Regions from separate parts of the Peribacillus sp. YIM B13477 genome, predicted to be linked through region 2. Evidence: riboswitches for the same ligand, from Rfam matches in the RefSeq annotation. Region 2 holds a riboswitch; the other holds the start of a gene.

Region 1 (10,397 bases), on a different contig from region 2:
CCCCATCTACATATTTGCCTAAATCTCGCCAAATTGCTGCTCCACTATTAGTAATATTTCTATAACCAGGAACATGCTCATCCGCATTATCACCTGGATCATATTCATGTAGGTACAATTTATATTCTGCTGCACGAGGAGAGTTAAATTTAACTTGAAAGTCTCCTCCCGTTGAATTAGCTGTATATGAACCCGGTCTTAATAATCCGTAATTCACACCACACTTACCGTCTAAATCTGTGAGAATCTTATTAAAATTACCGTCTCCAGAAGCAAAAGAAGATTTTGGATTTAATAAAATCATTAAAATCGCTGCCATAATAAAATAAATTTTCGTTTTCATTTTCTCTATCCCCTTTTTTAAATAAATACATTTTATTTTAAAATAATTTCAAAAAAGTTGTATTTATTAAAAACAATATAATTTCACAGGAAATTATTAGAGGATTTGGTGTATTATACGTTAATTGTAATAAAATATAACTATAAGAATATAATTTGTTGAATTTATTAGAAAACGAGAGTTAAATTATGAAAAACCTCTAATTTTGTCTAAATATGACTGATTTTAATTTGATAAGAAATATAATATGAACACTTTACCTTTACTGAAATTATATTGAGGTACACTATAATTGCTCAAATTCTTTAAAGAATTAAAATTAACGGTGGCGGTAACTGCAACGTTCAAGGATATGGCGGTTTCTGCTAAAAATAGTATATAAAAAAAGCCGACCTTTATTTTGGTGGGGCTTTTTTTATTTAATCTACCATGAAAATAGACTTCTGGAATTTTTGGGAAAAGGCAATACTTAAGAAGACGCAGCTCATTGTTTTTTTAAAAAGGGGAGAGCGCCTAATTTACTGATTTATTGTAGGTAAGTGGACTGGATTAAGATGCTTCAGGTTCTTGTAATGTAACTGTGTATCCTAAACTTTCAAGTTTTCTTAGTGAATGCCGAAAAATTGATTGTTGCCTCTGCTTATCAAAGTAGTCTTCGCCTAAGTCTACATACATTTCTTTTCGAGTTAAGAGATAATAGGAGATACGTAACATGGCATGAGCGACTACTATTCCTGCTCGTTTCTTACCTTTTCGTGATGCTGTACGCCTATACAGTGCTCCGAGATAGTTTTTAGATCCTCTTACAGAATGAGCTGCTTCTGTTAATGCTGATCTCAAATACTTGTTTCCTTTTTTTTTATTAGCCGATTTTCTTTTTCCCGCACTTTCGTTATGCCCAGGAACTAGTCCTGCCCAAGAACACATATGAGCTGCACTTGGAAACTGTTTCTTAATATCAGTCCCAATTTCAGATAAAATTTGCTCAGCTATTCTTGTAGCTATACCAGGAATAGAGTCTAATCGTTCCACATCTTCTTGATAGGAGCTTACTCTTTCCTCGACCTCTTGGTCGAGCATCTCGATTTGCTCTGTTAAAAAATCAATATGCTTTAAAATGGTTTTTAACATGAGGCGTTGATGCGAATTGATATAACCTTTAAGGGTGAGTTCTAGTTCATCTTTCTTCTTTTTCATTGTGCGTCGAGCAAAGTTTGCTAGTTTTTCAGGATCTTCTTCACCTTAATTGCGTTAAGCATGTCTCTAGCTGAAACACCCATAACGTCTGAAACGACAGAGCCTAGCTTAATATTTGCGCCCTCTAACACTTTTTTGATGCGATTATGTTTTCTAGCACGTTCTTCAATGATACTTCTACGGTACCGAACTAGTTCACGTAGTTCCCGTTGATTTCGATCTGGAATGTAACTAGCTTTTAGAAGTCCATGACGAAGAAGTTTGGCAATCCATTCTGCATCTTTAACATCTGTTTTACGCCCTGGCACTGCTTTCATATGTTGAGCATTCACAACTAAAAACTCAATCTCTTCAGCTTCTAATAAATTAACAATAGGTTTCCAATATACACTGGTACTCTCCATGGCAACATGAGTACAGTTATTCTGTTTAATCCAATCCATTAACTGTATTAGAAAAACAGTTTTTGTTGAAAACGTTTGAATCTCCTTTCCTTCTGGTGTCATAATACATGCAGTAATATTGTCCTTATGGACATCCATACCACATGCTCTTTCAATGACTACTTCCATTGAAAACATCCTTTCTACGGCTTTCAATATAATTGGAGGCTGATGCAAAAACCAGAATAGGATTAATCTACCATGTGTGCTTCCCGTAAGGGAGCGACAGTCATTGGTGCACCTTGGTCGTTGGAGTCAGACTAACGGATGGGCTCTAATGCACCATAGTTCATCGACCTTCCTCTCCCAGCCGTAGAATCAGTATTGACCGTTCTGAACCATTTTCATTCTCTGTGGTGAAGCGCTGATTTTTGCGCTTCATGGATGGCTAACGGGGCAGGATAGTTGCATATATAAAAGGCTAATTATGGATACTTAAAAGGAGAAAGATATATAAGTGGAGAATGAATTTATTCAAGTAATTAAAGGAGGCGAACAGGGTGAATAACAATTATTAAGGGTAGGAACTACTTATATCCCAGTTTCAAATGTAGAACTTTCTTCTGAATGGTATGTAAACAAATTGGGGGCAGAGTTAAGCTATAAAGACGAAGACAAAGCAATTCTTAATTTTGCGAACCAAAGTATTTTCCTTGTTAAATCTAAAGAAAATCAAAGCTCAAATTTCTATGATATTTACGGTGTTGAGCGTTTTTCTATAACTTTTGAAGTTAATGGAATAAATGCTTTAGAAGCTATACATAGAGATTTTAGCTATAAACAGATTAGAGTTGGTGTAATTGAAAATAGAGGACACTCAGGAAGGAATTTCGTTTTCTTTGATTTAGATGGTAATAAATTTGATGTATGGAGTGAATTTAGTCCAATTTTCAAAGAAAAATACCTAATCTCGCAACCTTCAACTCCTTAGGTATGGTTTCTAACTAAATGCTATAACAAAGTTGAGTGGAGCGGGTGTACGAGACTCCTGCGGGAAAAGCGCGTCTTGGGAGACCCCGCAGGCGCAAGCCGAGGAGGCTCGCCCACCGCCCGCGGATAGCGAGTTTCTTGAGCGGAAATCCACGTCCAAATTGTATAAGCCATAAAAAAATGTAGACAAACTCGAAAATCGAATTTGTCTACATTCTGCTCTCTTAAGATATGGAACTTACTTCTTTAAATGATATGGCACTGTCGTAACAACCACATTTCTTTTATAAAGTAAGTAAGCGCGAATCAGTAAACTTGATTGGTTATGAAGTATATTGTGCCAGCCCTTCTTCGGAATGAATTGGGGGATGATCACCGTAACTTTATAGTTGGATTCACTAGCCTTATGTTCTACTGTATCCACAAATTTAGTTAGTGGCTGAATGATACTTCTGTAATACGAATTCAGTGTAACAAGCCTTACATCCGGCTGCCATTTTTTCCATTTTTCTTCGAATTTCTTTTCATCTTCTCTTTCAAAAGCGACATAAACGGCAATGACCTGATGTGCAGATAGAGATTTTGCATAATTTAAAGAGTTCTCAACCACATGAGTTATACCCGCAACAGGTACAAGGATGATATTTCCTTCGATTGGTAAGATCGGCTCACATGTTGTAATCCTTAGTTGGTCTCCAACTGCTTCATAATGCTTTCTAATTCGATGAAAAATTAAAATGATGATAGGTAAAAAAATCAAAACAGGCCAAACCTGACTAAATTTGGTTAAAAAGAATATCATCGTGACGATAAAGCTAATTATGGCACCAATTGAATTAATGGTTAATTTCAACATCCAGCCTTTTGGCTTTTCGCGAATCCATTTAACAATCATCCCGGTCTGGGATAACGTAAATGGGATGAATACACCAACCGCATAAAGCGGGATGAGATTTTCCGTATGTCCTTCAAATGCGACTATCAAGATGATGGATGCAAGTCCAAGTATGATAATTCCATTGGAATACCCTAAACGGTCCCCTCTGATCGTAAACGCCCTTGGTATGAATTTATCCTTCGCCAGATTTACCGCAAGCAAAGGGAAAGCCGAATATCCAGTATTTGCCGCAAGTATCAAGATCAATGCAGTTGTACCTTGAATGAAGAAATACATGAAATTCCGTCCAAAGATCCCTTCAGCAATCTGGGAGACGACCGTTACCTCTGCGCTAGGAACAATGCTTAAATAATAGGCTAAGAATACGATTCCCGAAAACAAAACAGCTAGTAAGGAACCCATCGCTACTAATGTTTTCGCAGCATTATTCGGTGCTGGATCTTTAAAGTTCGGGATTGCATTGGAAATCGCTTCGACTCCTGTCAATGCGGAGCTTCCTGATGCAAATGCTCTTAGCAGTATAAATAAACTGATGCCGGCTACCGGAGTCCCGATTGACGCATGCAATTCCGGTGAGACTCCTCCCGTCAGAATCTTGTAAATCCCAACCCCAATCAAGATGAACAAGGCTAAAACAAATAGGTACACCGGATAGGCCAAGACAGATGCCGATTCCGTAACCCCCCTAAGGTTCAAGATAGTAAGTAGGATGACGAAAATAATGGCTATGAGGACATTATAATCATGCAGGCCGGGAAAAGCGGACGTGATGGCATCCGTACCAGCGGAAACACTTACCGCGACAGTTAATATATAATCGACCAATAAGGATCCTCCAGCTATCAACCCTGGATTGACACCTAAATTGTTTTTTGAAACCACATAGGCTCCCCCGCCATGTGGATAAGCGAAAATGATTTGTCTGTAGGACAAAATCAAAGCGGTTAACAGGATCAATACTCCAATCGCGATAGGGATTGAATACCAGAATGCCGCAGCACCGACCGTGATCAGGACAATCAATATTTGCTCCGGCCCATATGCAACCGAAGACAATGCATCTGAAGATAATATCGCCAACGCCTTTGTTTTGTTAAGCTTTTGTTCACCAAGTGCATTTGATTTTAAAGGTCTCCCGATCAAGAACCTCTTTATAGAAGATAACATCAAGAATTCACCACCATGTAATTTATAAGTTTATATTTCCCAGCTGTCGCAAAAAAAGAGACAGAACACAAAAATGCCTACAAGTCATAGCTAAATAGACCTGTAGACATCAATTTTTTTGTCTAACAAGCTCCACCTTCCTTCTCATATAACGCTTACGAGGTTAGCTGACGGATTCGGACCTAAGAGTAGCCCTACCTTTTAAAGGATTCACCCCTTGGATTGTTAAAGACAATCCCAATAACGGGTCCCCCGCACCATAAGGTTTAAGCGATTTAGAAATATGAAACTGTTGATTATCATACTCCCGTGAAATGGAAAAGTAAATGAAAATTTTGCACAGAAATAGAATTATTATTTATAAGCGAGGTTTTATTCTTGACTTATATAACAAAAGTCATACAAACACATGATTCGATGGTAGGAAAGGAGGAAAGTAAACGTCTAAAAGGAAGATATTCAAGAAGACAATGAACAAAAGATAGATTCCCCAAAAGGAAAAATGAAGTAACGTGATGGATTAAGTAAAACAGATCTGCCCCAGCTTGGATAGTCATAAAATCAGAATTCCGCTTTCCGATACCATTTTTAATTCCCGTCCAAACGGGGCATTATTCCACTGATCTACACCAATTAGTTCCTTCCTTCTTGAATTGGCCTCAAATTGCTTTTTTTAAAGACAAAGTATTTCTGGCCAAGATAGTTAAGCACTGTATAAAAGATTGTTCCTATCAGAACAGCCAAATTTTGTTGTATGGATAAATGAACGGTTCCTTCCAGTGATTCTGCAATGGCTTGGCCTATAGAATAAGCGGCGGAATAACAAATCAGGATGACGCAAAAGAAACGGGTGACTCCTCGACGCCATTCTATATCGCTTTTAAAAGTAAAAGTCCTGTTCAAAAGAAAACTCGTTACAGCTCCCGTACCATTGCCGATAAAGGTGGAGATCCAGTAAGATAATTCAAGAACATTCATGAGAAAAAGCATGATGGAAAGTCCAACCGCTGTATTGACTATTCCAACCAATAAAAAGCGGATAAAGGAGTTAGTTTGTTTTAGATAGTTTTTCAATACTGTTCCGTTCATTGTCTAGTTGCTCCCGTTTTTTTAAATCGAGCGGATTAAATAGATCAAGATCAACAATATATTTAGGCCGGCGTTTGGATTCATTATAGATTTTTCCGATATACTCCCCAATCAACCCGACAGCAATCAACTGTAGTCCACCGATCAACCATATGGAGGTGATCAATGAGGTCCAGCCAGTTTCGGTCTGCCCATAAAATTTCAACCATAAAAAGTAAGACCCAAAGAGTAAGCTAATGAAAAAGGAAAGACACCCTAGCCATAATACAAGCCGGATCGGTGTAACCGAAAAGGAAGTAATGCCATCAAGTGCAAAAGCAACCATCTTCTTAAATGGATATTTCGTTTCCCCGGCCAATCTTTCTTTACGGTCATAATAAACAGAGTCCGTCTTAAACCCAATGAGCGGTACAATCCCCCGTAAAAAAAGATTCGTTTCATCAAAGCGTTCCAACTCCATGATCGCCCTTTTGCTCATTAGCCGGAAATCGGCATGATTATAGACAAGGTTAACCCCCATCTTGTTCATCAATTTATAAAAACCTGTTGCAGATGTTCGTTTAAAGAATGAATCAAGGTCCCTTTTCTGGCGGACACCATATACGATTTCACATCCTTCATTGAATTTACGAATGAATTCCGGGATGACTTGAATATCATCCTGTAAATCTGCATCAATGGAAATCACACAATCTGAGGCTTCCTTGGCCGTAAACAACCCAGCCAGAAGTGCATTTTGATGTCCAGCATTCCGGGAAAGTTTTAGCCCGCGAACATATTCATTATTAATCGTTTCTTTGTAAATGATCTTCCAAGTTTGATCCTTGCTCCCATCATCGACAAACAAAATTTTACTTTGACCGGAAACGACGTTTTCATCGACCAACCCCCTCATCAATCCACAAAGCTGGGAAATGGTTTCCTGCAAAACGCTTTCTTCGTTATAACAAGGTACAACAATCGTTACAATCGGTGAATTCATTCTATTCCCCCCTTTTCACATGACTCTGTATAAATGAATTTTCCATACGCTTCCTTTTTTCGTGAAAACCCTGTCCAGCACCAATCCGTTTTCCTTCGCGTTGTTGATTGGGATGGCAGAAAATATATACGTGCCGCCTAATCCTTTAAACGCATCCATATTGAGGTCCAAATTTTTCAGCTCTTTTTTCGAGCCTTTCTTGAACATATAATGCTTCCCAAGCTCACCGGTAAACAGGTAACAACGTCCTCCCCATTCATCAAAATAGATTCTGATGTTTTTATTCTTAGCCAATTCGTTTTCAATTATTTGACGAAATTGATGTTTGTAAGAAAGCGGATAAAAATTGTTATAGCTATCGAGCGTGTAAAATCCATTATATTGAGCGATTGCGGGATGCAGCCCAATGCTGGCAACACGATATTCTTCTTGTGGACGGTCAATATGATCTTTTATTTCCTGAAAAAGGCTTTCTGAATAGAACTCTTTAAAAGTTGGCTTTTTATTGTGAGTGATTTCCTCATTGAAACCGATTAAAATCAGTATTTGAACGGCGATGAAAATAGAAAGGGTTTTCTTAGCATAGTTGCTGTATTCCCAAATGATTTTTATCGCAAGGGCAAACCCCAAGTAAATGATCATCGGCCTTAAAAAGTGAAATCTGGCAAAGTTAAAAGTATCCAGTGTGTGAAACCTTTCCGTTAAAGGAAGCCAGCCTTTATAAAACCAAAATGCGTACCACGCTGAGAGCATGAAATTCAAGGCGAATAAAAAAACATATACCTTTTCCTGTCTCCACAATTTTTTTGTCAGAATAATATAAAGGGCAAAGACTGTAATCGGCAGGATGATAAGCGCATGTAAAGTCATGACATGCGTATGTCCAAGAACGAAATTTTTGAAAGTAAGCTTAATGACCCAATCGAGCGGCAGCCTTGCGTGAAAATATTCATCTCTGCTGTTTGGCTCCGAATCAAAAATGAATGAAGCGACCAAACGATACTCCACCAAACCAAAAATGACGGTCATATAAACGATCGAAAGAAGAAACGTTATATTCCACCCTTTTCCCCTGATTACATCCGTTAGCCAAAGAAAGCCCATTGCAACAAGGAAAAAGAAAAAGCCAAGCACGATGCTTGAATAAAGCGGTAAAAGTGTAAGGACCAAATAATTCCTCCAAGAATGATCCTTGCTGCGGATATTAAAAAAAGCCCAAAGGGCTAAAGGCATCCCAAGTGTACTGAGCATTCCCGATGGCCAAAATGGGGTAAGGGCAAAGGCTAAGGATGTTCCAACCCTAATCCAACCTGATTGTCCTCCTGTAACCAAATGTTTCCTCAATAAGATATACATACCGAAGAATGCAATAAACCTTGTTAATGCCTGGCTTATTGCATAAGCAACCATTGTCGGAAAAAGAGCATGAAGCCACACGATAATACTGAACTCACTGCCAAAAGCATTACGGGGCAGCCCATTCATAATCTGCGGAATTCTGGCGTCAATTGCACCGAATAACTCACCGCTTTCTGAAAGGACTTTATACCAGGCAAGGTTGGAATCCAAATTATCATGTACGCGAATATGCGCATTTTCTCCAAGGATGATTAAGGGGGAAAGATATAAAACAATGATGAGTAAGGCAAAAAGGATTTGTTTTCTCTCTTGATTTTCAATTGGCAAAATATCCACCTCTTGATTAAATTCATATATCCATAATATTTGGCTTTGAAGGTAAATCTATTCTTTTTAAGGGATTTATTTTAACCTATTTTGATATAGGTCAACCAATGACCACATAAAATGCAATAAGCATATAAAAGAACCTTAAAAAGGGGCTGGGCTATGATAAGGAAAGCGGTGATTCCAGCAGCCGGTTTAGGAACACGATTTTTGCCTGCTACGAAAGCTCAACCAAAGGAAATGCTGCCGATTGTCGATAAGCCGACCATTCAATATATTATCGAAGAAGCGGTACAATCAGGGATTACGGATATTATCATCGTTACGGGTAAAAACAAACGTGCCATCGAAGATCATTTCGATAAATCGATTGAGCTTGAAATGCTTCTGCAAATGAAAGGTCAAAATGATCTGCTTAAGATCGTGGAGAACATTTCCAACATGGTCGATATCCACTATGTAAGGCAAAAGGAACCTTTAGGTCTGGGTCATGCAGTTTTATGTGCCAAAACCTTTATCGGAGACGAACCTTTTGCCGTCCTGTTAGGGGATGATATCGTGGATAGCCAGGTTCCAGCCTTGAAGCAGTTAATGGAACGGTATAACAAGGTTCGAGCGAGCATTATCGGATGTAAGGAAGTGTCACCAGCCGATGTCTCCAAGTATGGGATCGTAAACTTCCAAGAACGATATGAGGATTTATTTCTGGTAAGAAACTTGGTGGAAAAGCCAAAAGTGGAGGATGCACCATCAACACAGGCGATAATTGGCCGATATATTTTATCACCTGCGATTTTTGAAATCCTTGAAAACGTACAGCCTGATCGTAAGGGGGAGATCCAGCTTACCGAAGCTTTAGACCTTTTGTTAGAAAAGGAACCATTATATTCGTATATCATCGAGGGAAATCGTTATGACGTAGGAGATAAATTCGGCTTCCTTCAAGCTTCAATAGATTTCGCCATGAAACGACCTGAACTTCGTGATCAGCTAATAAAATATTTAAGGCAGTTGTTTCCTTAATGAAGTTAATATAGACCATGCCCAATTACCAAAAAGAGGTGATTGGGCCATTTCCACATCGGATTGACCCCTTTGGTTGTAACATGATCCACTTACCATAATCCTCTAAGTAAAATATAACTGTTTATTCTTCCGTAAAATGTTACAGCAGAAAAAGTTGAACAGAGAAAGAATAGTTTTCTATAAGTGAGGTTATGTTGATAACGTATCCTTCATGAATGTTCCCAAACACGATATCCAGAAAGGATTGTAGAGAAACACATGCACAATAAAGCCAATAACCCAATAATATCTGATGAATTTTTAGAACAAGTGGTTAAGGAAATCAATGCACAATTTGGCGGGCCCATCAATGAAAAAAATGATCGTTTCCAACATGGGGGCGATGATGAAAGAAATTGAATTGAATCCCCCTTCATTAATCTAAAGCTCTCATGAAAAACTCTGGCTATATTCATCCAGAGTTTTTTCGCTGTAACTTTATTTCTTCAATAGAATTATCCGCCCTTTCTTTTACGACTTGTCCAAACCGATTTAGCTTATCCTCATACAATGATTACATGTAAGTATTTTAAAGAAAGGGGAAAAACTTCATTGAGCCATGCTGATGATGTCTTCCGCACTTCTCCAAAGGTTCCA
Region 2 (10,397 bases):
ATATTACTATGACAGTCAAGGTAGTTTAGTTACTATGGATCATACAGGTTTGGAGGGTTTATGAAAAGAAACATGCCAATTTTCGTGAATCACTGCATTCACATACTTTTAATTTTCAGAGATATTATCCGCTTGGAAGGGATTTATGATGTTTCATGGAAGAAGTATGTAAGGGGGTGGGCATGTTGAATAATTCGTGGAATAAAGTGATTTATAAATTTTGGTCGCCCGTTTATGACAAAATCTTCAACTCTCATCTCTTTTTAGATGCCAGGAAAAGAATGTTTGAAGAGCTGGATTTTCATGATCATGCAAAGGTCCTGTTTGTGGGCGTAGGTACGGGGGCCGATTTGGAGTTGATCAAAAACCTTGACCTTGAGATAACGGCAATAGACCTGTCAGCGGATATGTTAAAAAAAGCGATGGGGAAATTTGATGATGCATCGATCAAGTTCCTCGAGATGGATGCACAGCATATGGAATTCACTAATGAATCGTTTGACTATGTAGTGGGAAGTTTGGTTCTTTCCGTCGTACCTGATGCCAATGAATGTCTTCGGGAAATGATCAGGGTTGTAAAAGGCGAGGGGAAAATAATACTATTCGATAAGTTTATTTCTAAAGATGAACGGCTTTCAGTGCCCAAAAAGCTTCTGAGGCCGATCATTCGATTTTTAGGAACGGATATTGGCTTGAGGTTTGAAGACCTGTTCAGTGGACATGGGGATATTATGGAAATTGAAGAAGATCGGCCGATCATGTTGAATGGAATGTATAGAAAGATAATCATCAGTAAACGGTTATGAGGACATCAGGATACCAGATAGAGCTGAGTTTTGTTTTTTTGAAGCTAAACTGGATCGCTGTAAAGAGCATGTAATATTTGACATGCATGTATAAAACCCATGTCTTCACTAACATGGTTAATGAGCTGATCATCGGGTTATTGAGTAAGAACGGATCATACCATCAGAAGGCAGTTTACATGCATCATTAATACCTTTAAATTCCAGTGAGCATTATATAAACAACAAGGTCCAATGGTGTCTCAACGTCATATGTAACGAATTTTTTATGCGGCTGTTACAGAGGCAACCGGGCGAAATCAGTATAATTAAATGGTGGGATACAAGGAAAGAGGCGATGGTTTTGTCGGAGACGATTACAACCTATGAAGATCTATTGAACATGCTGGACTCATTATTGCGTGAACCAACTGGATTCTGGAATGGTTTTTATGAAGACCGCTCAAAAGGGGTTCCCTTTTTCGAAAATTTCCCTGATGAGAATTTGGTTTCATATTTTGATGGTGGGTTAATTGGGCCAGGGAAGGTTCTTGAGCTTGGATGCGGACCTGGCAGAAATGCCATTTACCTTGCTCAAAAGGGCTGTTCCGTTGATGCGGTGGACCTTTCGAAGGAAGCCCTTGAGTGGGGAAAAGAACGGGCAGGAGATAAAAATGTCCAAGTGAACTTCATTCAAAGGAATATATTTGATTTGGATATTGCAAAAGGGCAATATGACTTCGTATATGATTCAGGTTGTTTTCACCATATTGCTCCACATCGAAGGATGAATTATTTGGAGATGGTGAAAAAGGCGTTAAGGCCTAAGGGGTTGTATTCGATTACTTGTTTTGTCGAAGGCGGCATATTGGGTGGTGCCGATATTTCAGATTGGGAAGTATATAGGCAAAGAAGCCTTAATGGCGGTTTAGGTTTTACTGAAGAAAAACTCAGAATGATCTTCAAGGAATTCGAAGTGGTGGAAATACGGAAAATGAGGAAAATGGAACAATCGGATGAAACCTTTGGGGTGCAAGGTTTATGGACGGCTTTATTTATGAAATGAGAAGGAGAAGTGGTTTTTAAACCGAAGGATCTGGGTCAGGTCCTTTTTTGCGTGGAAATTGTTAACAAAAAATAAAAATGGTAAACTATAACAACACTATAAAGTTTTGGGGACGGGTATTTACCAGAATGATAGATGAAGGCTTTTGCTGATCTTTTTTTAAAAACATGGTTTCAAAAACAGCTGGGAAGGTATATGGAAAGAGGGGGCCATCAGGAATCAGAGAGCATAAGGTTTTAAGTATGGAAGAGGTTGTCTTCGATGCTTGCTTTGTTGATAAATTAGATTTATCGATTGCTTTTTATAAAAACAAAATAGGAGGAGTTTATGCACGTAAATAAAGAATTATATGCCTTTTTATTGGGTGTGGCAGCACAATTGACTGAGGATTGGTACGCATCCTTGAATAAAAGTGATAGTGCGGGTGTATATAGCTCAACCGATCCCAAAGTGATTAAAAAACTTAAGCAGCAGAATAATGAATTCCATTTACGTTTCTTTCAGGTCTTTGAAACAGAGGAGAGGGAATTCTTTAAGCAGCTTGGTGATTGGATTGAAGAGATCGGACAGGATGAGCAGCATTTAAACACACCCATCTATTTTATATTGAGGGAGTTTTTCCGTACGCAAGAGCAATACCTGGGTTATATTGACCGTTTTGTGAAATTGCATGGAGATCAATATACACAGGAGGAAATAAACTCCTGGTATCGGATAGTGGTGAAGGTATTCAGTGAAGTGATGGAGAGGTTTACGGAAGCGAATCATAGGTATGCCAATAAAATCATGAAAGCCCAACAGGCAACAATCGATGAATTGAGCACACCCATCATTTCCCTTAAAGATAACACGGCATTGCTTCCCCTGATAGGCGATATTGACACGACGAGGGGCATGTCCTTGCTTGAAAACACCTTACAAAAGTGCGCTGAAAAAAATGTCACCAGACTTTTCATTGACCTATCCGGCGTTCATTCAATAGATAGCGGATCCGCACACCAGCTGTCTCAATTGATTGAATCCTTGCATTTGATCGGAATTCAAACAACCCTTTCAGGACTTCGGCCGGAAATAGCCATGACTGCCGTTAAGCTTCAACTTCCTTTTGATAAAGTGACGATAAAGTCCACTCTTGCCCAAGCGATCAGTACGATAAAATAATACATACATACCCTGGGCTCGGCATGTTCGTTATAAATTTCATTGAGAAGGCCTCCATATGGCGGTCTTCTCGTATGTATTAGCAATCAAAATAGGAGCAAGAGCCGGAACCTGCCGGATTTTATTCAATATTGGCAAAGACGGCCAGATCTTCTTTATTGCCAACCACTAAAAGCATATCTTTTTCATGGATATCCTGATCCGGTGACGGTGCTATGATAATTTCTCCATTACTCACGATGGCAATGACGCTGATATTATATTTTGCCCGTAAATCAAGCTCCCTGAGGCTTTTTCCCTTCATGCTCATGGGGAGGATGATTTCCTCGATATTGTATTCTTTAGAAAGCTCTATATAGTTAAGCATGTTAGGGGAAAGGAGCTGGTTCGCGACCCGTTCCCCCATATCCCTCTCAGGATAGATGACCCAGTCGGCACCGACTTTTGTGAGCACCTGACCGTGATTTTTATTAAGTGCTTTGGCAATGACCTTTTTGATCCCAAGCTCTTTTAAAAGCAAGGTAGTTAAAATGCTCGATTGCATGTCATTTCCGATGGCTACGATGACACAATCGAAATTACGGATTCCGATTGCTTTCAATGTTTCTTCTTCGGTCGTATCCGCCATGACTGCATGGGTAACGTTCAGTTCCGCATTCTCGACTCTTTCCTCGTTCACATCAATCCCCAAAACCTCTTGGCCTGCCGTATATAATCTATGGGCCACGCTGGTTCCGAATCTGCCTAAACCTATCACGGCGTATTGTCGTTTTCCCATCTTTTACACTCCTTCATTCATTATTAACCAATCATGATTTTCCCTTTTGGACGTCGGAACGGATCTGGCTTGCGCCTCATGGCGATAGCAAAGGCCAAAGTCAAAGGGCCAACACGGCCTGCAAACATCGTGAAAATGATGAGCATCCGGCCGACCGGTGATAATTCCGGGGTCAAACCCATTGAAAGTCCCACGGTGGCAAAAGCTGAAGTGGCTTCGAACAAAATCATCAAAAAGTCAGTTCCGCTTTCAGTGATGGTCAGCAGAATGGAGATGATTGAAACCATGAATACACCAATGAACGTAACGGATAATGCTTTAAAGATCGTTTCACTCACGATGCGGTGACGGAATAAGACCACATCACCCTTTCCCTTGATCTGTGACCAAACCGTTCCGACAAGCGTGGCCAATGTAGTCGTTTTAATCCCGCCGCCAGTCGATCCGGGTGAAGCCCCAACGAACATCAAGAAGATGATGAGCAGTAATGTAGGCTGGGTCAAATCAGGGATATTCAGCGTGTTGGAGCCTGCCGTCCTTGGTGAAACCGATTGAAATAAAGACGATAACGTTTTACCCATGAAAGATAAAGGCTGCAATGTTTTGGTGTTACCGAACTCGAATAAAAAGATTAAAATTGCACCTGTGATTGTAAGGATCAAGCTAGTCATCAGAACCACCTTCGTATGTACGGATAAACGATGGGTGTCACGATATTCGTATAGTTCATTCATCACGATAAAGCCTATCCCGCCAAACGTGATGAGGAAGACGACGGTAAGGGTTACGAAGGGATCCGATACATATGGGGTCAAACTCCTGAATTCCCCCATTAAATCAAAGCCGGCATTATTGAAATTCGAGATGGAATGAAAAACCCCGTAATAGATCGCTTTGCCGGTTGGCATGTCAAAAGAAAAGCGAATCGATAAGATAAGGGCACCCACACCTTCAATGATGGCCGTGAAAATTAACAGCCGTTTCACTAATCTGACTACACCCGCCATGGATAGATTATTTAAGGACTCCTGCAAGAGTAACCTGCCTTTTAAGGAAATCTTTTTGCCTAGAAGGAAAAAGAAAAACGTCGCAAATGACATGAACCCTAATCCGCCTACCTGAATCAGTGTTAAGATGACCAACTCACCAAAAGTGGTGAAGGTCGATCCCGTATCCACTACGACAAGCCCTGTTACACAAGTAGCGGATGTTGTGGTGAATAAAGCATCCAGAAAAGAAAGACCATTCCCACTTTCTGTGGAAACCGGCAGGGTCAATAAATAGGAACCGATAAGTATCAGGATGGCGAAGCCGAGTACAAGTATTTTTGGCGGATCGAACAAATTTTTTGCTTTTATCAAATTGATCATCCCTACCTATAAAAATGAAATGTGTAAAACTGTATGAATATCTTAACCATCAATCCTCATTCCGAATCTTTTTAAAAGGCATAATAAAAAGACCTGCGAAAACATCGAATAGCTGTATTGCCACAAAAAGCGTGCAAAAAAAGCTCCCGAAATAGGCGGTCTTATGACCTCCTTCGCTTTAGCCGACGAAGTTAGCTGACGGGTAGGATGGCGAAAGAGCTGATCTCATCCCTTCTGCAAGGCAGAATTAACCCCAAATGATTGGGTCCTCCGTACTCATTTACCATGAGTTTTGGCCGAAATGCATTAAATTGATAAACGTATTCTACTCCCATCATTTAGCAGTTGTAAACCCCTAAATCGTAAAAAAATATTTCTTTAATAAAACTGAAAATTTACGTTTTATTTACATTAAAAAAACGTATTGACAAATATTAGTTAGCACATTATGATAGGTTCGATTAATCCAATTATGATAACCGGCATCGATGTACTTTATTCAATAATTTCAAGCAGAACAAGCTATTGCCAATCAAAATTTGTAATAGATATATTATGTTTCTTTTGTAAAAGATAAAGGAAAAAGCAGTACATCATTAGTTAAATTCAATACATTTTATTAAAAAGGCGGGCAATTATGGAGAAGACGTTCAATAGATATGTTATTAATGCTACAGGCAAGGGTGGCCAAACATATTTAACACAATGCCAGGATAAAGATGCACTAAGGAAATGGATAGCCGATCATGAGGATCAAATCATCATGAATGAATTAAGGATAACGGATAAGAAAAAGAATCCGTTTTTAAAACTGTTTTCCCCAAGGTAAATCAACTGATTCCAACATTCATAGCGGTATTCAATTATTGTAATTCCCTGTGTTCTATCCAGGAACGGTGAGCGAAAAATCCATATCTTGTTTTGCTTTTAAACTCATTATATTTAATGAGTTTTTTTGCGTTATTTACAGTATTGAACTATTAATGTTAAAATTTAGTAATTACTAATATGGACGTAGAGAAGAGAAAAGTAAAATGAAATGAAATGAAATGACCACTTTCCGAGAGCAGCCGAGGATTGTTGGGGATGTATGGAGGCATCGCAAATTGGTCTCGTTCCTTTGGGACGGGGTTTTTTATGTACGGTCAAAGGGGGAGAAGCGATGACATTAAGAAATGCATTGGTATCCTGGAAATACCCTTCCATTCTTTTGTGCGGAATAGGTATCTCCAACTTCGGTTCTTGGGTGTATTTCATTGCCCTTAATTTAATCGTTCTGGATATGACTGGTTCAGCCTTGGCAGTAGCTGGACTTTATATTGTTAAACCGTTGGCTGCCATATTTATGAATGTGTGGGCAGGGAGTGTGATCGACCGGATAAATAAGCGGAACCTGATGGCGGCACTTGACCTATTTCGCACGGTATTCATAGTCTTGCTGCCATTGACTTCTTCTATTTGGGTCATGTATTCCCTTGTCTTCGTGATCAATATGGCAGGGACCATGTTCGGAACGACATCTAGGTCGTATATAACAAAACTAATACCCGTTGAACAGAGGAAACGGTTTAATTCATTACGAAGCTTAATGGATTCTGGAGCTTTTTTGATTGGACCGGCGCTAGCGGGTATCCTTTTCTTGATCGGTACGCCCGTTTTAGCGATTTATATTAACGCGGCTGCCTTATTGTTATCCGGTATCATCACTCTATTCATGCCTAATCTTGAAAAGGATCATCGCCTTAACCAATCCAATCATTACCTGTCTTGGACCATCATGAAAAAGGATTGGGGCATCGTCCTGGACTTCAGACGGAAATCTTCCTATATCATGCTCATTTATTTCTTATTCAGCTGCATGGTGGTGATGGAAACGGCCATCGATTCCCAAGAAGCTGCGTTTGCCAAGGCCGTGCTCCTTTTGTCGGACAGCGATTACGGATTCCTTGTAAGCGTCGCCGGGGCAGGCATCATTGCTGGTGCCATAGTCAATGCCGTATTCATCAGTAAAGTGAAAATCTCGCACATGATTGGTCTTGGATCTTTATTTGTCTCGATAGGTTATATGATCTTTGCCTTTTCGAATTCCTTTTCACTGGCCGCCATCGGATTTTTCATCATTGCTTTTTCATTGGCTTTTGCCAACACTGGCTTTCAAACCTTTTATCAAAATAATATTCCTGTGGAAATCATGGGCAGGGTCGGAAGTGTTTTTGGCTTGTTAGAAGCTTTATTGATCATCATTACTACCGCAATCGTTGGTGTTTTAGCCCATTTCATTTCGATTCGGTTCGTGGTGATTTCAGGTTCCCTGATCATGTTCGCTTTATCCATATGGTTGTCGATGCTTAGTATGAAGACCTCCAAGAGCAGGTATTATTCCGTTGGTGATGCAGAGATAGAAGCAAAGGAAAAGATGTAATACGACTTAAAGGCATGTTGATGGCACATGCCTTTGATGAATCGTTCATTGGATGAATGTGCGCAATTGGCTGATGAAGTTCAAGATTTGAAAATGGATTTTCGCCATTTCTTCCGCCGTTTGTTCTTCACAGTTTTCCAGCCACTCAGTAATCACCCCTAAAATCGCCGATGTCAGGAAGGCGTGCATATACATGCGGAATGCTTCATCTTTAGCTGCTGGATGAAGGCTGATCAAACGCTCCAACAGTACTTCCCCGAAAACCCGTTTAATTTTTTTCGCAAAAGAAGGGTCGCCCTGATCACCAAGAATGGCTCTTAATGCGTGAGCATGTTCACTGATGAATTGAAAAATCGCTATGAAAGGCGGATAAAGTTGCTGTTGATTAAGAGCCAAAAAAGCCTCTTTAGGCAAAATGGCAGTAATGCGGGTTTGAAGTTCATGTAACAATTCCTGCTGTAAGTGATCCATCAATTCATATTTATCTGTGTAGTGCAAATAGAATGTGCCCCGATTAATATTGGCACGCTCTGCGATTTTCTTCACGGATACATGTGAGAACCCCTCTGCTTCAATGAGTGCAATAAAATGATGTTGTATCTGCTTTTTCGTCTTTTGTACCATATCCTCATGAATCGATGCCATGGAATGTCTCCTTCACTGAACATTTTTCCAAATGTGTTGATTGTATTAGTCCGAATGCTACCTTAGAATGATGATACACTCAACACCGTGTTAATTAAAGAGGGAGGATGTGTGTGCAATGAAAAATGCGATTTCCATTGACGGAATTGCTAAGGGTTTTCAGCAGAAGAAGGTCATTCAGCCATTGAGCCTGAATATTGAAAAAGGCGGAATTTTTGGCTTGTTAGGTCCATCCGGATGCGGAAAGACGACCTTGATTAAAATGATTGTCGGATTGATTAAGCCCGATGCGGGTAAAGTCACGGTTCTTGATCATGAAGTGCCAAATGAAGCACTGTTAATGGATGTCGGCTATATGGCACAGTCCGATGCTTTATATACAGAACTGACGGGAGCTGAAAACCTCGAATTTTTTGCGAAGCTATACCGTTTTTCGAAAAAGGAACGAAGGGAACGCATCCAATATGCAGCTGAAATCGTACAGCTGACGAATGATTTGAACGTTCGGGTTGCCCATTATTCAGGGGGGATGAAACGCCGTATGTCACTTGCGGTTGCACTCATCCAAAATCCGGAGATTCTCATTTTGGATGAACCGACAGTAGGAATAGACCCTTTGCTGAAACAATCGATTTGGGAGGAACTTGAGCGTTTAAGAAATGAAGATGAAAAGACGATCATCATCACGACGCATGTGATGGATGAAGCGGAGCGATGCGATAAACTGGCGATGCTGCGTGAAGGTGAAATCATCGCGGCAGGAACCCCTGAAGCTTTAAAAACTCAATTTGCCGCGGAAACGCTTGATGATGTTTTTTTAAGGATTGGAGGCGGGCTAAAATGAGAATTGCCTCTCTTGTTACTCGTATTACCCAGCAGATGCGCCGGGATCGAAGGACGCTCGCTTTATTTTTCCTGGCTCCATTGCTCATTTTAACGCTCATGTATTTTATTTTCGATACAGAGGCAAGTGATTTGAAAATCGTTGTTACAGGCAGTGATGAAACGATTGTTAGAGCATTGAAAAAAGCGGATTTTCAAGTCACGGCTGCTGATGAATTCTCACAGGAAAAGATGATTGAAAAGGATACGGATGGCTGGCTGCATGTTGAAAATGGGAAAATGAAACTCACACTTTTGAACGACGAACCGACCCGGGCAAAGGCCGTTCAAATGCAAATGATGCAAGGCTTGCAAGGGAATGAAAAAAACACTCCTTCAATTGAGGAGAAATATGTTTACGGAGACGCCAATACAAAGGGGTTCGATACATTCAGTCCGATGCTCGTCAGCTTTTTCGTTTTCTTCTTTGTATTTTTAATAGCGGGGATTGCGCTTTTGAAGGAGCGTACAAGTGGTACGTTGGAACGGCTGCTTGCCACCCCGATTAAAAGATACGAAATCGTAGCGGGCTATGTGATCGGATATGGCTTATTTGCTCTAATTCAAACCATAATTGTCGTGCTATATGCTGTCAATGTATTGGATATCGTCCTTGTTGGCTCCATTTGGCTCGTTTTACTGACGAATATACTGGTCGCGCTCGTTGCATTATCGCTAGGCACATTACTATCGAGTTTCGCGACATCCGAATTCCAAATGGTACAATTCATTCCGCTGGTCATCGTGCCGCAAGTCTTCTTTACAGGGATTTTCCCATTGGATGGCATGTCAGACTGGCTCCAAAAAATCGGCAAGGTCATGCCTCTCTATTACGCATCGGATGCCATGAATGGCATTATGTACAAAGGTTTCACGTTCAATGAGGTCTTACTGGATCTGCTCATTCTCCTGGCCTTTGCCATCGTTTTCATCACCATCAATATCATTAGCTTAAAAAAATACCGTGCACTATGAAATCAACAACTTAACAAAAGAAGCCGGATTCCTGGAAAGTGAGGAACCGGCATTTTTTGTTACTGACATACTTTTAGTTGAAAAGGATCTAGATACTTACACCTTTTTGACCATGAGCCTTTCATTGTTATAATCTGATTCGCCATTGAATGCAAAGCCGAATTTCCTATACAAATGAAGGGCTGCCTGATTATCTTCAACTATGCTTAAATAGATTTCAGGACAATCATATTCTTCTATTATTCTTTTTATTAAAGCCTCCAACATGATACTTCCAAGCCCGAAACCCTGATGTGCAGCGTCAATGAAAAAG

What was found. Region 2 has a riboswitch for cyclic di-AMP ahead of ACFX4H_RS14550 (TrkH family potassium uptake protein). Riboswitches for the same ligand answer to the same signal wherever they lie in the genome.
Region 1: another riboswitch for cyclic di-AMP. It lies ahead of ACFX4H_RS10940 (APC family permease); the one in region 2 lies ahead of ACFX4H_RS14550 (TrkH family potassium uptake protein).

What each region holds. Positions count from the first base shown of each region.
Region 1 is NZ_JBHZPD010000002.1:869,039-879,435, forward strand. It holds gene ACFX4H_RS10925 (hypothetical protein) at 1-343, opposite strand, end outside; partial or broken gene ACFX4H_RS10930 (IS110 family RNA-guided transposase) at 893-2,112, opposite strand; gene ACFX4H_RS10935 (VOC family protein) at 2,519-2,914, shown strand; gene ACFX4H_RS10940 (APC family permease) at 3,152-4,978, opposite strand; cyclic di-AMP (ydaO/yuaA leader) riboswitch at 5,115-5,261, opposite strand; gene ACFX4H_RS10945 (GtrA family protein) at 5,612-6,067, opposite strand; gene ACFX4H_RS10950 (glycosyltransferase family 2 protein) at 6,027-7,049, opposite strand; gene ACFX4H_RS10955 (DUF6044 family protein) at 7,065-8,735, opposite strand; gene galU (UTP--glucose-1-phosphate uridylyltransferase GalU) at 8,898-9,758, shown strand; gene ACFX4H_RS10965 (hypothetical protein) at 10,020-10,160, shown strand; gene ACFX4H_RS10970 (cytochrome P450) at 10,353-10,397, shown strand, end outside.
Region 2 is NZ_JBHZPD010000004.1:129,061-139,457, forward strand. It holds gene ACFX4H_RS14530 (class I SAM-dependent methyltransferase) at 186-806, shown strand; gene ACFX4H_RS14535 (class I SAM-dependent methyltransferase) at 1,150-1,851, shown strand; gene ACFX4H_RS14540 (STAS domain-containing protein) at 2,179-3,012, shown strand; gene ACFX4H_RS14545 (potassium channel family protein) at 3,134-3,790, opposite strand; gene ACFX4H_RS14550 (TrkH family potassium uptake protein) at 3,814-5,148, opposite strand; cyclic di-AMP (ydaO/yuaA leader) riboswitch at 5,326-5,468, opposite strand; gene ACFX4H_RS14555 (hypothetical protein) at 5,798-5,989, shown strand; gene ACFX4H_RS14560 (MFS transporter) at 6,323-7,582, shown strand; gene ACFX4H_RS14565 (TetR/AcrR family transcriptional regulator) at 7,628-8,227, opposite strand; gene ACFX4H_RS14570 (ABC transporter ATP-binding protein) at 8,346-9,071, shown strand; gene ACFX4H_RS14575 (ABC transporter permease) at 9,068-10,084, shown strand; gene ACFX4H_RS14580 (GNAT family N-acetyltransferase) at 10,181-10,397, opposite strand, start outside.